DNA from 2 places in the Streptomyces sp. NPDC051105 genome. Region 1 is predicted to be linked to the other one. Evidence: riboswitches for the same ligand, from Rfam matches in the RefSeq annotation. Region 1 holds a riboswitch; the other holds the start of a gene.
What was found. Region 1 has a riboswitch for glycine ahead of gcvP (aminomethyl-transferring glycine dehydrogenase). Riboswitches for the same ligand answer to the same signal wherever they lie in the genome.
Positions count from the first base shown of each region.

Region 1 (9,645 bases):
GCGATCGTTGACGCACCCCTGGTGACTGCCTACCGTCGAGAGGGCAGGTCAAGGACGGAGGTCGGCGTGAGAAGCAGCGGCGACGGTACGGCTGGGGGTGCCCCGGGACGCGGTCTCGGGGAGAGTGGTCCGTATCGGCCTCACGGCAGCACTGCCGGTCACGCTCCGCAGCGGCCGACGGCAGTGCCGAGCGGCGGAGGGGCGGCGTCCATGACGACCGAGGAGATCGGCTACCGGGGGCCCACGGCCTGTGCGGCGGCCGGCATCACCTACCGGCAACTCGACTACTGGGCCCGCACCGGCCTGGTCGAGCCCAGTGTGCGGCCCGCCTACGGGTCGGGCACCCAGCGCCTGTACAGCTTCCGGGATGTCGTCGTCCTGAAGATCGTCAAGCGGTTCCTGGACACCGGGGTGTCCCTCCAGAACATCCGCACCGCCGTCCAGCACCTCAGGGAGCGCGGTTTCCGCGATCTGGAGCGCATGACCCTCATGAGCGACGGCGCCACGGTGTACGAGTGCACCTCGCCAGACGAGGTGCACGCCCTGCTCCAGGGCGGCCAGGGCATCTTCGGGATCGCGGTCGGCGTGGTCTGGCGGGACGTGGAAAGCGCGCTCTCCCAGCTGCACGGTGAGCGGGTCGACACCGGCGAGACCCTGATCGGGCCCAACCCCGCCGACGAGCTGGCCCGGCGCCGCAACCGGGCGGTCTAGGTCCCGGCCCGACCCCCTGAAACTCCTGAGCCCTTGGTGATGCCCCGGCACGGTTGCGTGCCGTGGCATTGTCAGTGGCGTGGTGCAGCATCGGAGATGTGAGAAACGCGCCCACGATCCTGCATCTCGACATGGATGCCTTCTACGCCTCGGTGGAGCAGGCATCCAAGCCGAGTCTGCGTGGGAAGGCCGTGGTCGTGGGCGGGCTCGGGCCGCGCGGTGTGGTGGCCACGGCGTCCTACGAGGCCCGGGTGTTCGGGGTGCACTCCGCGATGCCGATGGCACAGGCGCGCAGGCTGGCGCCGAATGCCGCGTATCTCGTACCGCGCTTCGGGCTGTACCGGTCGATCAGCGAGCAGGTGATGGCGCTGCTGCACGAGCTGTCGCCCCTGGTGGAGCCGCTGAGCCTGGACGAGGCGTTCGTGGACCTGGAGGCGGGTGAGGTGGCCTGGGACGCGGGCTCGGCTCGGCTGGTGGGGGAGAAGCTGCGCGCGGACATACGGGCCGCCACGGGGCTCGCCGGTTCGGTCGGGCTCGCCGCCTCCAAGATGCTCGCGAAGATCGCCTCCGAGCAGGCCAAGCCGGACGGGCTGGTGCTGATCGAACCGGGTACGGAGCGCGCGATGCTCGGGCCGATGACGGTGCGGACCCTGCCGGGCGTGGGGCCGGCGACCGGGGACCATCTGCGGCGGGCCGGGATCACCACGGTCGACGAGATCGCCGAGGCGGGCGAGGACGAGCTGGTACGGCTGCTCGGCAAGGCCCACGGGCACGCGCTGTACGCGATGGCGCTGGCGCACGACGAACGGCCCGTGGTCGCCGAGCGGGAGGCCAAGTCGGTCTCCGTCGAGGACACGTACGACGTGGACATCCATGACCGGATGCGGGTGGGGATGGAGGTGCAGCGGCTGGCCGACCGGTGTGTGCGCAGGCTTCGGGGGGCCGGGCTGTCGGGGCGGACGATCGTGCTGAAGGTCCGGCGGTACGACTTCTCGACGCTCACCCGGTCGGAGACGCTCAGAGGGCCGACCGACGATCCGGCGGTGGTGCGGGAGGCGGCCGCGCGGTTGCTGGACTCGGTGGACACGACGGGGGGCGTGCGGTTGCTGGGCGTGGGGGTGTCGGGGCTGGCCGACTACACCCAGGAGGATCTGTTCGCGCAGGCGGCGGGGGAGGCGGCGGAGATCCTCGCGGAGGAGGAGGCTGCCGAGCCGGTCGCCGTGCAGGAGGCGGTCGTGGAGCGGAGATGGCCCGCGGGGCATGACGTCCGGCATGCCGAGTACGGGCACGGATGGGTGCAGGGGAGTGGTCTGGGGCGGGTGACGGTGCGGTTCGAGACGCCGTGGGCCGTCGAGCCGGGGCGGGTGCGGACGTTCCGGGTCGATGACCCTGAGCTGGAGCCGGTGGAGCCGCTGCCGCTGGTGCCGACGATTCCGGTGGACGGGGTGGGTGCTTGACCCGGCGTGGGGCTGGGCGGAGGTGGGGTCGCCTAACGGCGCTTGCGGGGTGCCGCCCGCGCCCACCCGTGCCGCCCCGGGGGCACCTCCCAGGCTCTCAAGGCACTGGGGAAGGCACGACTGCCCGCGGCCGGAGAAAGCGCGCACCGTCGGCCGTCAGGCATCCGCGTCCTCCGTTCCCGCCAGTTTGCCGAAGTCGTGGTCCGGATGGTCGGGGGGTGGGGCGGTCGTGTCCAGGCCGTAGTGGTGGTAGAGCTGGAGTTCCTGCTCCGGGGACAGATGGCGGCCCACGCCGAAGTCGGGAGCGTCTTTGATCAGGGCGCGGTCGAAGGGGACCTGGAGGGTGCCCTCGACCAGTTCGCTGGGCTCCAGGGGCACGAAGGCGTCCCGGGAGAACAGGCCGGTGCGTATGGCCGCCCACTCCGGCACGCCGGTCGCGTCGTCGAGGTAGACCTCGTCGATCGTGCCGATCTTCGTGCCGTTGCGGTCGAACGCCTTGCGGCCGATCAGGTTGCGCGGATCGATGTCCGTCTGCACGGGCCCTCCACTTGGTCGCAACTCATCCGTAAGCACTACAAAAGAGCACATTGAGGGAGGCGGCCACTCGAAGGCCCGTGCGTTGCCCTCGCTGGTAGGCTGGCAAGCGGCTGCTGACCCCGTGCGGGAGAGTCCTCCGGACAGACCGGAGGCGCCGAAGGAGCAAATCCTCCCCGGAATCTCTCAGGCTCACGTACCGCACGGACGAGGTCACTCTGGAAAGCAGGGCGGGCGTCGACGACATCCGCCCTCACCGACGGTGCAAGCCGGATCCCCTGGGCGTCCGGCGAAGCTCTCAGGTTGAGATGACAGAGGGGGAGGCCGTCGGGGTGCCCGTGCCGGGGTACCCCTCGAAGGTCGCGTCAGACCAGGAGGCCTCCGCAATGACCGCCCAGCGTGTTCCGCTCTCCGAGCTCGAACAGGGAATCCCCTTCGAGCAGCGCCATATCGGGCCCGACCACGAGGCCCGGGCCAAGATGCTCGCCCAGGTCGGGTACGGCTCGCTAGACGAGCTGACCTCCGCCGCCGTGCCGGACGTCATCAAGAACGCCGACACCCTGGAACTGCCGGGCGCGCGCACCGAGGCCGAGGTACTGGCCGAGCTCCGGTCGCTGGCCGACCGGAACCAGGTGCTCGACTCGATGATCGGGCTGGGCTACTACGGCACCTTCACGCCGCCCGTCATCCTGCGCAACGTGATGGAGAACCCCGCCTGGTACACGGCCTACACGCCGTACCAGCCGGAGATCTCCCAGGGGCGGCTGGAAGCCCTGCTGAACTTCCAGACCATGGTCGCCGACCTCACCGGACTGCCCACCTCCGGCGCCTCGCTGCTGGACGAGGCCACGGCCGCCGCGGAGGCCGTGGCCCTGTCGCTGCGCATGGGCAAGAACAAGAAGGGCGTCTTCGTCGTCGACGCGGACGCGCTCCCGCAGACCGTCGCCGTGATCCGGACGCGGACCGAACCGACCGGGGTCGAGGTCGTCGTCGCGGACCTGAGCGACGGGATCCCGGCGGACCTCGCCGCCCGTGAGATCAACGGCGTGCTCGTCCAGTACCCCGGCGCCTCCGGTGCCGTACGCGACATCAAGCCGCTCGTGGAGCAGGCGCACGAGCTGGGCGCGCTGGTCACCGTCGCCGCCGACCTGCTCGCGCTGACCCTGCTGACCTCGCCGGGCGAGCTGGGCGCCGACATCGCCGTCGGGACGACCCAGCGGTTCGGGGTGCCGATGGGCTTCGGCGGGCCGCACGCGGGCTACATGGCGGTGCGGGAGAAGTTCGCGCGCAGCCTGCCCGGCCGGCTCGTGGGTGTCTCCGTGGACGCCGACGGGCACAAGGCCTACCGGCTGGCGCTGCAGACCCGGGAACAGCACATCCGCCGTGAGAAGGCCACCAGCAACATCTGCACCGCACAGGTGCTGCTCGCCGTGATGGCCGGCATGTACGCCGTCTACCACGGGCCCGAGGGGCTGCGGGCCATCGCTCAGCGGACCCACCGCTACGCCACGATCCTGGCCGCGGGGCTCAGGGCCGGCGGGGTCGAGCTCGTACACGGCGCCTACTTCGACACCCTCACCGCGCGCGTGCCCGGCAAGGCCGCCGAGATCGTCGCCACCGCCCGGCAGAGCGGCGTCAACCTGCGGCTCGTGGACGCCGACCACGTCTCGATGGCCTGCGACGAGACCACCACGCGGGCCCAGCTGGGTGCCGTGTGGACGGCGTTCGGGGTCGAGGGCGACGTCGAGGCGCTGGACGCGGTCGCCGCGGACACGCTGCCCGAGGGGCTGCTGCGCGGCGACGGCTACCTGGGCCACCCCGTCTTCCACGAGCACCGCTCCGAGACCGCGATGCTGCGCTATCTGCGCCGGCTCGCCGACCGGGACTACGCGCTGGACCGGGGCATGATCCCGCTGGGCTCCTGCACCATGAAGCTCAACGCGACCACCGAGATGGAGCCGGTCACCTGGCCCGAGTTCGGCCAGCTGCACCCCTTCGCGCCCGCCGAGCAGGCGCAGGGCTATCTGACGCTCATCCGTGAGCTGGAGGAGCGGCTCGCCGAGGTCACGGGCTACGACAAGGTGTCGCTCCAGCCCAACGCCGGGTCGCAGGGCGAGCTGGCCGGGCTGCTCGCCGTACGCGCCTACCACCGTGCCAACGGCGACGAGCAGCGCACCGTGTGCCTGATCCCGTCCTCCGCGCACGGCACCAACGCCGCCAGCGCCGTCATGGCCGGGATGAAGGTCGTCGTCGTGAAGACCGCCGAGGACGGCGAGGTCGACGTCGAGGACCTGCGGGCGAAGATCGAGCAGCATCGCGACCAGCTCGCCGTGCTGATGATCACCTACCCGTCCACGCACGGCGTGTTCGAGGAGCACGTCGCGGAGATCTGCGGTCAGGTGCACGAGGCCGGCGGCCAGGTGTACGTCGACGGGGCCAACCTCAACGCCCTGGTCGGGGTCGCCAAGCCCGGGCACTTCGGCGGCGACGTCTCGCACCTGAACCTGCACAAGACCTTCTGCATCCCGCACGGCGGCGGCGGTCCGGGTGTCGGTCCGGTGGCCGTACGGGCCCACCTGGCGCCGTACCTGCCCAACCATCCGCTCCAGCCGGCCGCCGGGCCGGCGACCGGAGTCGGGCCGATCTCGGCCGCGCCGTGGGGCTCCGCCGGGATCCTGCCGATCTCGTGGGCGTACGTCCGGCTGATGGGCGGCGAGGGGCTGAAGCGCGCCACGCAGGTGGCCGTGCTCAGCGCCAACTACATCGCCAAGCGGCTGGAGCCGCACTACCCCGTGCTCTACACGGGCCCCGGCGGGCTGGTCGCGCACGAGTGCATCATCGATCTGCGGCCGCTGACCAAGGCGACCGGAGTGAGCGTCGACGACGTCGCCAAGCGGCTCATCGACTACGGGTTCCACGCGCCGACGATGTCCTTCCCGGTGGCCGGCACGCTGATGATCGAGCCGACCGAGTCCGAGGACCTCGGTGAGCTGGACCGGTTCTGCGAGGCGATGATCGCCATTCGGGCGGAGATCGACAAGGTCGGGGCGGGGGAGTGGCCCGCCGAGGACAACCCGCTGCGGGGCGCGCCGCACACGGCCGCCACGCTCGGCGGGGAGTGGGAGCACGCGTACTCGCGTGCGGAGGCCGTCTTCCCGGCCGGGGTGTCCGCCGCCGACAAGTACTGGCCGCCGGTGCGCCGGATCGACCAGGCCTTCGGAGACCGGAACCTGGTGTGCTCGTGCCCGCCGCTGGACGTGTACGAGGACTGATCCGCGGTACGGCTAGGACAGCAGAGGCCCCGCTTCGGCGGGGTCTCTCGCGTGTGGCCTCGCGTGTGGTCCCTGGTGTGTGGCTTTACGCCGGGTACGCGTGGGTCCCCGTCGCCTTCACCGTCGCCCAGACCGGGGTGCCCGGGTGCAGGTCCAGTTCGGCGGCGGCGACCGTGGTGAGGTCGGCGGCGAGGGGGAGTTCTCCGGTCAGGTCGGCGCGGATCCGGTCGCCGTGGATCTCCAGGCCGGCGACCTCGCAGCGCCACAGGTTGCGGGCGCTGGTGCCGGTGGGGCGGTCCCGGAAGAGGGTCACGGCGCTCGGCGGGAAGGCGACGAACACGTCGCCGGCGAGGTTCTCCGTGGTGGCGATGGCGGGGCCGGTGTCCAGCCTGACCAGGTGGCCCTCGGCCGCGGCCCGGCCGCGGTAGAGGTTCAGGCCGACCAGGTGGGCGATGTAGTCGGTGCGCGGGTGGCGGGCGATGTCGGCGGGGGTGCCCTGCTGGACGATCCGGCCCTGCTCGATGACGATCAGACGGTCGGCCAGCACCATGGCGTCCAGCGGGTCGTGGGTGACCAGTACGGCGACGGCCTCGAACTCGGCCAGATGGCGGCGGAGTTGGGAACGTACGTCCAGGCGGGTGCGGGCGTCGAGGGCGGCGAGGGGCTCGTCCAAAAGCAGCAGGCGGGGGTGGGTGGCCAGGGCGCGGGCCAGTGCGACGCGCTGGGCCTGGCCGCCGGAGAGGCGGCGGGGTTTGGCGCCGGTCTGCTCCGTGAGGCCCATGCGGTCCAGCCAGGCGGCCGCCTGCGCGCGGGCCTCGGTCTTCGTCGCGCCGTGGCAGCGGGGGCCGAAGGCGACGTTGTCGAGGGCCGTGAGGTGGGGGAAGAGGAGGTAGTCCTGGAAGACGACGCCCACCGGGCGGGATTCGGGGGGCGTGCGGTCCAACTCCGTGCCGTCCAGGCGGAGATGGCCGGCGGTGAGGGGGGTGAGGCCGGCCAGGGCCCGGAGGGCGGTGGTCTTGCCGGCGCCGTTGGGGCCGAGGAGGGCGACGACCTCGCCGGGAGCGGCGGTGAGGGTGATGTCGAGGTGGAAGGCGGGTCGGGTGACGACGAGGTGGGCGTCGAGGCCGTCCGTGCGGTGCGGGTGCGGGTGCGGGTGCGGGTGCGTGGGGGCCGCCCGGCCTCCGGCCGGGTTGCTTTTCCCACCCGCACCACCCGTGCGGGCATCAGTGTCAGGTGCGGGCGGCCCCTGCGGGGGCTGTGCGCCGTCGGCGGCCGCGGGTGATGTGTGGGATCGAGGCGCGGGATCGTGGTGGGTCATGAGGCCGTCATCCAGCGGTCGCGGAGGGCCGCCAGTACCGCGATCGACACCGTCAGCAGTACCAGGCTGAGGGCGATCGCCGCGTCGGGGTCGTTCTGGAGGGCCAGGTAGACCGCGAGCGGCATGGTCTGGGTGCGGCCCGGGAAGTTGCCGGCGAACGTGATCGTCGCGCCGAACTCGCCGAGCGCGCGGGCCCAGGCCAGGACCGAGCCGGCCGCGATGCCCGGGGCGATGAGGGGGAGCGTGACCCTGCGGAACGCCGTGAAGCGGGACGCGCCCAGGGTCGTCGCCGCCTCCTCGTAGCGCGGGTCGGCGGCGCGCAGCGTGCCCTCGACGCTGATCACCAGGAAGGGCATGGCCACGAAGGACTCGGCGATCACCACGGCGGTCGTCGTGAACGGGAGCGTGATCCCGAACCAGGAGTCCAGCCACTGCCCGACGACCCCGTTGCGGCCCAGGGCGAGGAGCAGGGCCACACCGCCGACCACCGGGGGGAGCACCAGGGGGAGCGTCACCAGCGCTCGTACCAGGCCTCGGCCGGGGAACTGTGTGCGGGCCAGCAGCCACGCCAGCGGGACGCCGAGCACCAGGCTCACGGCCGTCGCCGCGGTCGCGCTGAGCAGCGAGAGCTGGAGGGCCTGCCACACCTCCGTGCTGGTCAGCAGCGACGGGAGGCTGCCCCAGGGGGCGCGCAGGAGCAGGGCGATCAGAGGCAGGAGGAGGAAGACCAGGGCTACCGCTCCGGGGAGGAGGAGCGGTAGCGGCACGGTCGACCGGACGCGCCGGCGCCGTGGGCCGCCCGTGACGGCGACGGTCCCGGCGTCCGGCTCGTCGATCTTCGTCACGGCTTGAGGAATCCGGCCTGGTTCAGGACCTGCCGGCCCTCGGTGGACTGCACCAGGGCGATGAACGCCTTGGCCAGCGTCGGGTTCGGGGCGTTCTTCAGCAGGGCGATCGGGTAGTCGTTGACGGCGTCGGCGGACTCGGGGAACTCCACGCCCTCCACCTTGTCACCCGCGGCCTTCACATCGGTCTTGTAGACGACCGCGGCGTCGGCCTCCTTGAGCACCACCTTGTTGAGGGCGGATTTCACGTCCTCCTCATAGGAGACCGGGGTCAGTTTGAGCTTGCTGGCGTCCAGGGCCTTCTGCGCGGCGGCGCCGCACGGCACCGTCTTGTCGCAGAGGACCACCTTCAGCGAGGACTTGGTCAGGTCCTTCAGCGAGGCGACCTTGTCGGGGTTGCCCGGCAGGGTGGCGATCTCCAGTTGGTTGCGGACGAAGGTGGCCGGCGTGGTGGCGGTGTCCTTCTTGTCCGTCACGATCGCCATCGTCTTGGGGCTGGCGGCGGCGAAGACGTCGGCGGGGGCCCCGCTGGTGATCTGCGCGGCGAGGGTGTCACTGCCGCCGAAGCTGAAGTTGACCTTCGTCCCCGGGTGGGCCTTCTCGAAGTCCGCCTTCAGGGTCGTGAAGCTCTCCTTGAGGGAGGCCGCCGCGAACACGGTGATCGAGCCCGACAGCTTGGGCGACGCCGACGACGAGGTGTCCGACTTCGTCGTCGAGGAGTCGTCGTCCGAGGAGGAGCAGGCGCTCAGGGCCAGCAGGGCCGCGACCGAGGCACCGGCCACCTGGAGCGTCCGCCGGGTCCGGCGCGCGGAACGGGTCATCACGAGTGAACTCCTCTGAAACCAGATGAAAAAGCTGTCGCGCCCTGTCGCGACCTGGATATCGGCCGCCAGGTGATGATACTGCCGCACTTGCCAGGCGGAAGTCTCCTGTCGCATCGCATGAGCTGCACGCTTATGGATCGAACCTGGCATGTGCGTTTGTACGGAGGTGCGTCGCGGGTACCGTCATCCGGGAGGGGACCGCACATGACGCTCGCCGAACTCGACCTCACCGGGAACCTGGCACGGCCGGCCCGGCTCACCGTGTCCGACCTGGGTGGACGGGGGCGTACGCTGGCTGGCCTCCAGCGCCCGCACACCCGGTCACGCGTCAGCGGCAACTCCGTGAACCGCACACAGGTCGCGTCCCGCACTGCGTTGGCCAGCGCCGGGCGATCGGTGGAACGGGCTCTGGCTCATCGACTCGGTGCCCAGCGGGCCGACGGCGTCGGCGGTCTCATGAAGTGCACCTCGGTACGCGGGATGTCCGCGTACTGCGGGAGCCGGTAGCGGCGGAAGGCCGCCGTCTCGGCCGCGCCACGCGCGTCCAGCCGTACGTTCTCGAAGAGCGTGGCGCCGAGCGCCTGTGCCACCCCGCCCTCCACCTGGCCACTACCCCGCACTTCACCGGGCGCGACCTGTCCCGGCTGAGCGACCGGCTGGACCTGTGGGCGGCGCTGATGTGCC
Region 1 covers NZ_JBFBBR010000028.1:8,184-17,828, forward strand. Annotated here, with positions in the region: gene AB0N16_RS39875 (MerR family transcriptional regulator) at 67-711, shown strand; gene AB0N16_RS39880 (DNA polymerase IV) at 810-2,168, shown strand; gene AB0N16_RS39885 (PRC-barrel domain-containing protein) at 2,325-2,705, opposite strand; glycine riboswitch at 2,820-2,914, shown strand; gene gcvP (aminomethyl-transferring glycine dehydrogenase) at 3,089-5,974, shown strand; gene AB0N16_RS39895 (ABC transporter ATP-binding protein) at 6,060-7,292, opposite strand; gene modB (molybdate ABC transporter permease subunit) at 7,289-8,137, opposite strand; gene modA (molybdate ABC transporter substrate-binding protein) at 8,134-8,958, opposite strand; partial or broken gene AB0N16_RS39910 (molybdopterin cofactor-binding domain-containing protein) at 9,276-9,602, opposite strand.

Region 2 (9,645 bases), on a different contig from region 1:
AGGATCCCCTCCCGCGACATCCCGCGCGCGACGCACGCCTGCATCACCCGCCAGATGTCCAGCAGCCCCTCGCGGATCTCCTCCTCGGTACGCCAGGCCCGCTCGTTCTCCAGCATCAGCGCGGAGATCGACAGACCCGTCTCCTTCGTCAGGCGCAGCAGCTCGTCGCCCGTGCGGAAGGGGTACTTCAGGACCGTGTCGTCCAGCTTGATGCGGTCCGCGCCGACCGCCTCCTCGTCGACGACGAACCCGCCGCCGACCGAGTAGTACGTCTTGGTCAGCAGCTCCGCCCCGGACGCGTCGTACGCCCAGAGGGTCATGCCGTTCGCGTGGTACGGGAGCGTTTTGCGGCGGTGCAGCTTCAGGTCCGCGTCGTAGGTGAACGCGATCTCGTGCTCGCCGAGCAGCGACAGGCGGCCCGTGGTCCTGATCGTCTCGACCCGGTCGTCCGCGCTCTCCACGTCGACCGTGCGCGGCGAGGCGCCCTCCAGGCCGAGCAGCACCGCCTTCGGGGTGCCGTGGCCGTGGCCGGTCGCACCGAGCGACCCGTACAGCTCGGCACGTATGGACGTGACGGAGTCCAGCAGCCCTTCGTTGCGCAGGCGGCGTGCGAACATGCGGGCCGCGCGCATCGGGCCGACGGTGTGGGAGCTCGACGGGCCGATGCCGATCGAGAACAGGTCGAAGACCGAGATGGCCACGGGAACTCCTCCGAAAAGGGCGGGGGCACACGCCATCGGGTGCCCCCGCCGGGGAACTACTTGTTCAGACCGGGGTACAGCGGGTGCTTGCCGGTCAGGGCCTGGACCCGGGCCTTCAGGGCCGCCGCGTCGTAGGACGGCTTCAGCGTCTCGGCGATCACGTCCGCGACCTCGGTGAAGTCCTCGGCCGTGAAGCCGCGCGTGGCCAGCGCCGGGGTGCCGATCCGCAGACCCGAGGTGACCATCGGCGGGCGCGGGTCGTTCGGGACGGCGTTGCGGTTGACCGTGATGCCGACCTCGTGGAGACGGTCCTCGGCCTGCTGCCCGTCCAGCTCGGACTCGCGCAGGTCGACGAGGATCAGGTGGACGTCCGTACCTCCGGACAGGACGTTCACACCGGCCTCGCGGGCGTCGGGCGCGGTGAGCCGCTCGGCGAGGATGCGCGCACCCTCCACGGTACGACGCTGGCGCTCCTTGAACTCCTCCGAGGCGGCGACCTTGAAGGAGACCGCCTTCGCCGCGATCACGTGCTCCAGGGGACCGCCCTGGAAGCCCGGGAAGACGGAGGAGTTCAGCTTCTTCGCGAAGGCCTGGCGGGCCAGGATGATGCCGCCGCGGGGACCGCCGAGCGTCTTGTGGGTGGTGGAGGTGACCACATCGGCGTACGGCACCGGGTTCTCGTGCAGCCCGGCGGCCACCAGGCCGGCGAAGTGGGCCATGTCGACCCACAGGTACGCCTCGACCTCGTCGGCGATCCGCCGGAACTCGGCGAAGTCCAGCTGCCGCGGGTACGCCGACCAGCCGGCGATGATCACCTTCGGCCGGTGCTCCTTGGCGAGCCGCTCCACCTCGGCCATGTCGACCAGGCCGGAGTCGTCGACGTGGTACGCCACGACGTCGAACTGCTTGCCGGAGAAGTTCAGGCGCATGCCGTGGGTCAGGTGGCCGCCGTGGGCGAGGTCGAGGCCCAGGATGGTGTCGCCGGGCTGGGCCAGCGCGAACAGAGCCGCCTGGTTGGCGGAGGCACCGGAGTGCGGCTGCACGTTGGCGTACTCGGCGCCGAACAGCTCCTTCACCCGGTCGATGGCGATCTGCTCGGTGACGTCGACGTGCTCGCAGCCGCCGTAGTAGCGGCGGCCCGGGTAGCCCTCGGCGTACTTGTTGGTGAGTACCGAGCCCTGCGCCTCCATGACCGCGACCGGAGCGAAGTTCTCCGAGGCGATCATCTCCAGGGTGGACTGCTGGCGCGCCAGCTCGGCGTCGACCGCGGCCGCGACCTCCGGGTCGAGCTCGTGCAGGGACGTGTTCAGAACGGACATCTGGTTCTACGACTCCTCAGCCGGTGTCTTGGCGGCCCTCAGCCGGCGGTGAAGGCGGTGTACTCGTCGGCGGAGAGCAGGTCGGCCGGCTCGTCCGCGACACGCACCTTGAACAGCCAGCCACCCTCGAAGGGGGCCGAGTTCACCAGGGACGGGTCGTCCACGACGTCCTCGTTGATCTCGGTGATCTCACCGGTGACCGGCGAGTACAGGTCGGAGACCGACTTGGTCGACTCCAGCTCGCCGCAGGAATCGCCCGCGGTCACGGTGTCGCCGACGGCCGGGAGCTGGACGAAGACGACGTCACCGAGCGCGTTGGCCGCGTGCTCCGTGATGCCGACCGTCGCCACGCCGTCCGCGGTGGCCGACAGCCACTCGTGCTCCTTGCTGTAACGCAGCTGCTGGGGGTTGCTCATGGCCTGAATTCTCCTGTACGCGGGGGAGTGCTGGTGAAAGGGGACTGCTGGAAACACGCGTGAGCAGCGGAAATGTGCGCAGGGTCACGCGCTGCCGCGCTCAGTGTCTCCCCGTGGATCTGTTTCTGGCGCCGCGGGTCTACTTCTGGCGCTTGTAGAACGGCAGCGCCACGACCTCGTACGGTTCGTGGCTGCCCCGGATGTCCACGCCCACGCCCGCCGTGCCCGGCGCCGAGTGCGCCGCGTCGACGTAGGCCATGGCGATCGGCCGGCCCAGCGTCGGGGAGGGGGCGCCGGAGGTGACCTCGCCGATCACCTCGCCGTCGGCCACCACCGGGTACCCGGCGCGCGGCACCCGGCGGCCCTCGGCGACCAGGCCGACCAGCACCCGCGGCGGCTCGGCCGCGGCACGGTCGGCGGCCTCCTGAAGCGCCTCGCGGCCCACGAAGTCGCCGTCCTTGTCGAACTTGACCACGCGGCCGAGCCCGGCGTCGAAGGGGGTCAGCGAGGTGGTCAGCTCATGCCCGTAGAGCGGCATGCCCGCCTCCAGGCGCAGGGTGTCCCGGCAGGACAGCCCGCAGGGCACCAGGCCCACCGGGGAGCCCGCCTCGGTCAGCGCCTGCCACAGCTCCACCGCGTGCTCGGGCTTCACGAACAGCTCGAAGCCGTCCTCGCCGGTGTAGCCGGTGCGCGCGATCAGCGCGGGGACCCCGGCGACGGTGCCGGGCAGCCCGGCGTAGTACTTCAGGCCGTCCAGGTCGGCGTCGGTCAGCGACTTCAGGATCCCCGGCGACTCCGGCCCCTGGACGGCGATCAGCGCGTACGCGTCCCGGTCGTCCCGCACCTCGGCGTCGAACCCGGCGGCACGCTCCGTCAGCGCGTCGAGGACCACCTGGGCGTTGGAGGCGTTGGCCACCACCAGGTACTCGGTCTCGGCCAGCCGGTAGACGATCAGGTCGTCGAGGATGCCGCCGTCGGCCCGGCAGATCATGGTGTAGCGGGCGCGCCCGACGCCGACGGAGGCGATGTTGCCGACCAGGGCGTGGTTCAGCAGGGCGGCGGCCTGGGGGCCGGTCACGGCGATCTCGCCCATGTGGGAGAGGTCGAAGAGCCCGGCCCTGGTCCGTACGGCGACGTGCTCGTCGCGCTCGGATCCGTAGCGCAGGGGCATGTCCCAGCCGGCGAAGTCGGTCATGGTGGCGCCGAGCGAGCGATGCAGGGCATCGAGCGCGGTACGGCGGAGTGCGGCGGAATCGGAACTGCTCATCGGTCGGTCGTCTCCCAAAGATCCCAGGGCATGACAGGCGAGGTCTGTCCTCCCCATCTGTCATCGGAACCTGAGAGGTTCGCCCTGACCACACCGATGGTCACGGCTTGCACCTTGGGTGGGGCCACCGACACGGCGGCCCGCTTTTCAGATGTGCCTCGCCCGCGCGGTAACGGGGCCTGAGAGATTCAAGGGAGGGACTTGCTCCTTCGGCGCCCCAGCGAAGGCTGCTGGGGACTCTCCCGCGCGGATTCAAACGGCCGGTATGCAGTTGGCGGGCACATCATCGCATGCCGGGCGGAGCTTTGTAACAGGCCTGTGGCCGGAAGCGGACGGAACCGCGAGACACCGTGCATTACCTTCTCTTTACGTTAAGTGGGGAGAACCTTTCCTGAACCCCCAGGGAGGACGATCACGGTGACAAGGACCACGTCATACGCGACGACGGGCATCGCCCTGCCCGGGCAGCCGACGGCCCCGGCCCGCGAGCGGGGCGCGAAGCTCCCCCACGCTCGGCTGCGCTCGCGCGGGGGGACCCCCATGGCGCCGGTCGTCCGCGATCTGCGCGACCGCGCCGGCCGCGGCCCGCACGGCCTGCTCTTCGGCCCCCGTGACCTGGTCGTGGTCACCGGGCTGCCCGGCAGCGGCAAGTCCACCCTGATGCACCGCACCGTCGAGGGAAGACGGATCGACTCGCAGGACACCCGTGACCGCTGGGACGCCCGACTGGCCCGCTTCCTGCCGTACGCCCTCTACCGCCCGCTGGTCCGCCTCGCGCACTACGCCGGACTGCGCCGCGCGCTGCGCACCGGCGAGGGCGTGGTGGTGCACGACTGCGGTACCCAGGCCTGGGTGCGCGACTGGCTGGCCCGCGAGGCCCGCCGCCGCGGCGGCACCCTGCACCTGCTGCTCCTGGACGTCACGCCGGGCACGGCACTGGACGGGCAGCGCGAGCGCGGCCGGGGCGTCTCCCGGTACGCGTTCCTGCGTCACCGGCACGCCGCCGGCCGCCTGGTGCGCGCGGTGGAGCAGGGCGGGCTGCCCGAGGGGGTGGGCTCGGCGGTGCTCCTGGACCGGGACGCGGCGGACGCGCTGTGCCGGATCGCCTTCCGGGAGGCGGCGAAGCCCGCCGGGTGAGGCATTCCGGAAAGTGGAGCGGCTCACGGGGTGAGGCATTGTCACAGCCACCCGCTAGCCTTTTCAGCCTCAGCAGCAGTGGTTTCCAGCAGGCGGTAGGCAGATGGACTTCCCGGCGGACATTCCCGCGGACTTCCCGGCACAGGCGCACCCCCACCCGCACGGCGGTTGGCCCGGTAACGAGCTGGAGGAGGTGTTGTCGGCCTCCCTCGGCGTCCCCGCGGCGGCGGGCCGGCTCATCGAGGTACTGGCCCGCAGTTACCTGTGGATCCCGCTACCGGAGGGCGGCGGCCCGCACAGCGGCCCGCTGGACCTGCCCACCACGGAGATCCAGGGCGGGGTGTACGTCCCGGTGTTCAGCTCCGAGGAGCAGTTCCGCCAGGTGGTCGGCTCCCATCTGTCGTACACGATCGCCCCCGCCGTCGAGTTCGCCCGCGGTCTGCCCCCGCAGGTCGGCATCGCCGTGAACCCCGGCGGAGTGGTGGGCGTCCCGCTGCCGCCGGAGGCGGTCGCCGAGCTGTGCCGGTCCGGCCGCAGCGAACTGGACGGCCCCGCCTCGGGCGGCCGGGTCCGGCTCTTCGAACCGGACTGGCAGGACGACCCGATGGACTTCCTGGCCGCGGCCTCCGCCGAGTTCGCGGGGATCCGTGTGGTCGCCACCGCCCGCCGCTGCCTGGCCGCGGTCGAGACGGCGGACCCCGTGATGTTCGTCGGCGTCGAACTGACCCACTGGGACGGGGACATCAGGGCGCTGCCCCTGGAGGCGCTGGGCAAGGCTCTCGGCCGGGTCCCCGTGAAGTGGCCGGTGAACCTGGTCCTGCTCGATGTGGCGGACGACCCCGTGGGCCACTGGATGCGGGAGAACGTTCGCCCCTTCTATCAGTACGGCCACTGAAGGCGCCCCGCCGGGGCGCGGGGCTGTGCCGGTCCGCGGCTCCGCCGCGCGGGCGCGAGGAACGCGACGAACCCGCGCCCGCCGACGGACCATCGGCGCCAACCCCCTCGGCGCTTAAGCTGTCTCCGAACGCGGGGCGACCTCCAACGCGGGGCAATTCAATGAAGGGGCGGTAACACGTGAGCGCCAGCGGCACCGCGGCGACCGGACAGGTCGAGCACATGCTGCGCCAGGTAACCCCCGGGCGCTACGACGCCTACGAGGCACTCCTCCGCGCCCTGGCCACGCCCTCCTCCGGCCAGATCTGGATGCTGCTCTGGCACGGCCAGGGCGGTTCCCCCGACGCCCAGTACGGGAACATGGAGGTCGACGGCCACGGCTACGCCCCCTGCGTGACCTCGGCCCAGGAACTGTCGGCGAGCGGCTGGAACCGCTCGTACGAGGTGGTCGACGGCCTCGACGTGGCCCGCACGCTCTATCCCGACCACTTCGGCCTGTGGCTCAACCCGCACGCCCCGGGCGGTGGCGTCGGCATCCCCTGGCTGGATCTGCGCCGGATCGCGACCGGCCTGGACCGCCAGCCCGCGGGGCCGCTACGGCTCGTGGAACCGGCCATCGAGATCCCGCAGTTCTACGCGCTGCTGTCGCAGAACGCCCACCGTACCCCCGCGATCCGCTCCCTGCGGCGCGCCTGGGTGCAGCCGGCGCTCGGCGCGCCGTATCTGGCGATCGGGCTCGACGTGTACGACACGTCGCCGCCGGCCGTGGACTCGGTACGGGCGATGATGCAGCAGTCCGTCGGGGCGGTGCCGGACGGACTGCCCGTCTCGACGGTCGCCATGACCGACGAGTACGACCCGGTGGTGATGTGGATGCGGGCGACGGCACGGCCGTTCTACGACCGTGAGGCGCATGCGGCCCTGCCACCGGCGCCGGTGGCCGGATACGGGTATCCGCCGGCGCCCGGCGCGTACTGACGTGGAGTGGAAGAACTTCGCGGTGACGAACGGGGAAGACGCCGTAGTGGGCCTTGTCGAGGCGGAGCTCCTGGAATTCCACCCTGGGCGTCACCTGGCCTTAACGCGTTCCGGGCACACTGAGGCCGTGCTCCACCGAAATTCCCTCGGCGTTCGCCTGGTACACGGCGTGATCGAGTGGCGCGGCCGGCCCCGTGGCGCGATCGTCGCCGACCGGGATTTCTGGATCGGCTTTTCTGTGTTCCAGGCCACATGGCGCTCGGCGGGACCCGGAGTGAGGGCGTGTCACCGAGGGAGTCTCCGCGTGTAGACAAGGGTTTTTAGTCCGATTATGTGACGCTTTGCCAGGCTTGCCCTTGTCCGGCATGTGTTACCCGTCGTTCGGATAACGAAACGCCTTGCTCGCATCACGGTTACGCATCCATTCACCGCCAACTCTGGCAACTGGTCGCCACAGCGTTGAAGACTCGCGCTCCAAGGGGTGTTCACCCCTGCCCAGGAGAGAGTGATCATGCCGCTACCAGCGGCAAGTGCAAGCCGGCTACCGCCGGTTGAGAGGGGTCCCTGCCAGATGACGGCACCATTGCACGAGCCGACCGCGGAAGCGGCCCCGGGTGCGGCCGAAGAGGCGGCTGCCGCCGCCGGTGAGAAGGTCGTGCAGGGGCGCTCCCTGGGCCGGATCGCCTGGGAGCGCCTGAAGCGGGACAAGCTCGCCCTCACGGGCGGCATCGTCGTCCTCGTCCTCGTCGTGGTCGCCTTGCTCGCGCCAGTGATCACCCACCTGCTCGGTCAGGACCCGGACGCCTACAACGAGAGCCTGATCGACCCGCTGTTCGGCACCCCCAAGGGGTCCCTGGGCGGCATCAGCGGCGACCACCTGCTGGGCGTCGAGCCGGTCAACGGCCGCGACATCCTCGCCCGCATCCTCTACGGCGCCCGCGTCTCGCTGCTGGTCGGCTTCCTGTCCGCCCTCGTCGCGGTCGTCCTGGGCACCGTGCTGGGCATCCTGGCGGGCTTCTTCGGCGGCTGGGTGGACTCGCTCATCAGCCGCGTGATGGACGGCCTGCTGGCCTTCCCGCAGCTCCTGTTCACGATCGCCCTGGTCTCCGTCATGCCGAACAACATGCTGGGCCTGTCCGGGTCCAACGTGCGCGTCTTCGTGATGATCCTGGTCATCGGCTTCTTCGGCTGGCCCTACATCGGACGCGTGGTGCGCGGCCAGACGCTCTCGATGCGTGAGCGCGAGTACGTCGAGGCCGCCCGATCGCTGGGTGCCGGGCGGTTCTACATCCTGTTCAAGGAACTGCTGCCCAACCTGGTCGCGCCGATCATCGTGTACACGACGATGATGATCCCCACCAACATCCTCACCGAGGCGGCTCTCAGCTTCCTGGGCGTGGGCGTCAAGCCGCCCACGTCGTCCTGGGGGCAGATGCTGTCGAGCGCCATCGACTACTACGAGTCGGACCCCATGTACATGGTGGTCCCGGGTGTGGCGATCTTCATCACCGTCCTCGCCTTCAACCTTTTCGGCGACGGCGTGCGCGACGCGCTGGACCCGAAGGCGTCCCGCTGAACAAGCCGTACCCAAAGCGTCCCGTGGCAGCAACACGGGGTCTCTCATCTAATCCGGAGGATCCGAGATCGTGACTACCCAACGCACCTCAGGGCGGCGTAAGCAGGCATTTGCCGCCGCTGCTGCGGTCGCCGCACTGCTGACCACGGCGGCGTGCGGCGGCAGCAGCGACGACAACGGCGGCGGTTCGAAGAACGGCGCTGCCGGCTTCGACGCCGCCAACAACAAGGTCGCCCAGGCCTCCCTGGTCAAGAAGGGCGGCACGCTGCGCTTCGGCGGTGCCCAGGACGCCGACTCGTGGGACACCACGCGTGGCTACTACGGCTTCATGTGGGACTTCGCGCGCTACTACAGCCGCCAGCTGGTCACGGGCAAGGCGGAGCCGGGCAAGGCCGGCGCCGAGCTCACCCCGGACCTCGCCACCGGTCTCGCCAAGGTCACGGACGGCGGCAAGACCTACACGTACACCCTGCGTGACGGCATCACGTGGGAGGACGGCAAGCCGATCACGTCCAAGGACGTGAAGTACGGCATCGAGCGGGTGTGGGCGCAGGACGTGCTGTCCGGCGGTCCGACGTACCTGAAGGACTTCCTGGACCCCAAGGGCGAGTACAAGGGTCCCTACAAGGACACGTCCAAGGACAAGCTGGGCCTGAAGGCGATCACCACGCCGGACGACAAGACGATCGTCTTCCACCTCCCCAAGGCCAACTCGGACTTCCAGGAGGTGCTGGGTCTGGTCTCGGCCTCCCCGGTCCGCCAGGACATGGACACCAAGTCCAAGTACGGCCTGAAGCCGTTCTCCTCCGGCCCTTACAAGTTCGAGTCCTACAGCCCCGGCAAGAGCCTGACGCTGGTGCGCAACACGAACTGGAAGCAGTCCTCGGACCCGGTCCGCAAGGCGTACCCGGACAAGATCACCGTCCAGTTCTTCTCGGACGCCAACCAGCTGGACCAGCGCCTGCTCAACGGTGACCTGGACCTGGACATCAACCAGACCGGCATGTCCCCGCAGGGCCGCACCACCGCCCTGAAGGAGCACAAGGCCAACCTGGACAACCCGGTCTCGGGTTACATCCGCTACGCGACCTTCCCGCAGAGCGTGAAGCCGTTCGACAACGTCGAGTGCCGCAAGGCCGTGATCCTCGGCGCGGACCACGTCTCGCTGCAGACCGCGCGCGGTGGCCCGATCGCCGGTGGTGACATCGGTACCAACATGCTCCCGCCGTCCGTCCCGGGCGCCGAGGGCCAGAAGTACGACCCGTACAAGATCGCCGGCGCGAACAAGAACGGCAACGTCGCCGAGGCCAAGGCGGCCCTGAAGGCGTGCGGCAAGCCGAACGGCTTCTCGACCACC
Region 2 covers NZ_JBFBBR010000032.1:28,236-37,880, reverse strand. Annotated here, with positions in the region: gene AB0N16_RS40755 (L-serine ammonia-lyase) at 1-701, opposite strand, end outside; gene glyA (serine hydroxymethyltransferase) at 758-2,020, opposite strand; gene gcvH (glycine cleavage system protein GcvH) at 2,059-2,436, opposite strand; gene gcvT (glycine cleavage system aminomethyltransferase GcvT) at 2,576-3,703, opposite strand; glycine riboswitch at 3,861-3,958, opposite strand; gene AB0N16_RS40735 (AAA family ATPase) at 4,121-4,840, shown strand; gene AB0N16_RS40730 (enhanced serine sensitivity protein SseB) at 4,944-5,735, shown strand; gene AB0N16_RS40725 (enhanced serine sensitivity protein SseB C-terminal domain-containing protein) at 5,915-6,712, shown strand; gene AB0N16_RS40720 (ABC transporter permease) at 7,284-8,288, shown strand; gene AB0N16_RS40715 (ABC transporter substrate-binding protein) at 8,359-9,645, shown strand, end outside.
Region 2: another riboswitch for glycine. It lies ahead of gcvT (glycine cleavage system aminomethyltransferase GcvT); the one in region 1 lies ahead of gcvP (aminomethyl-transferring glycine dehydrogenase).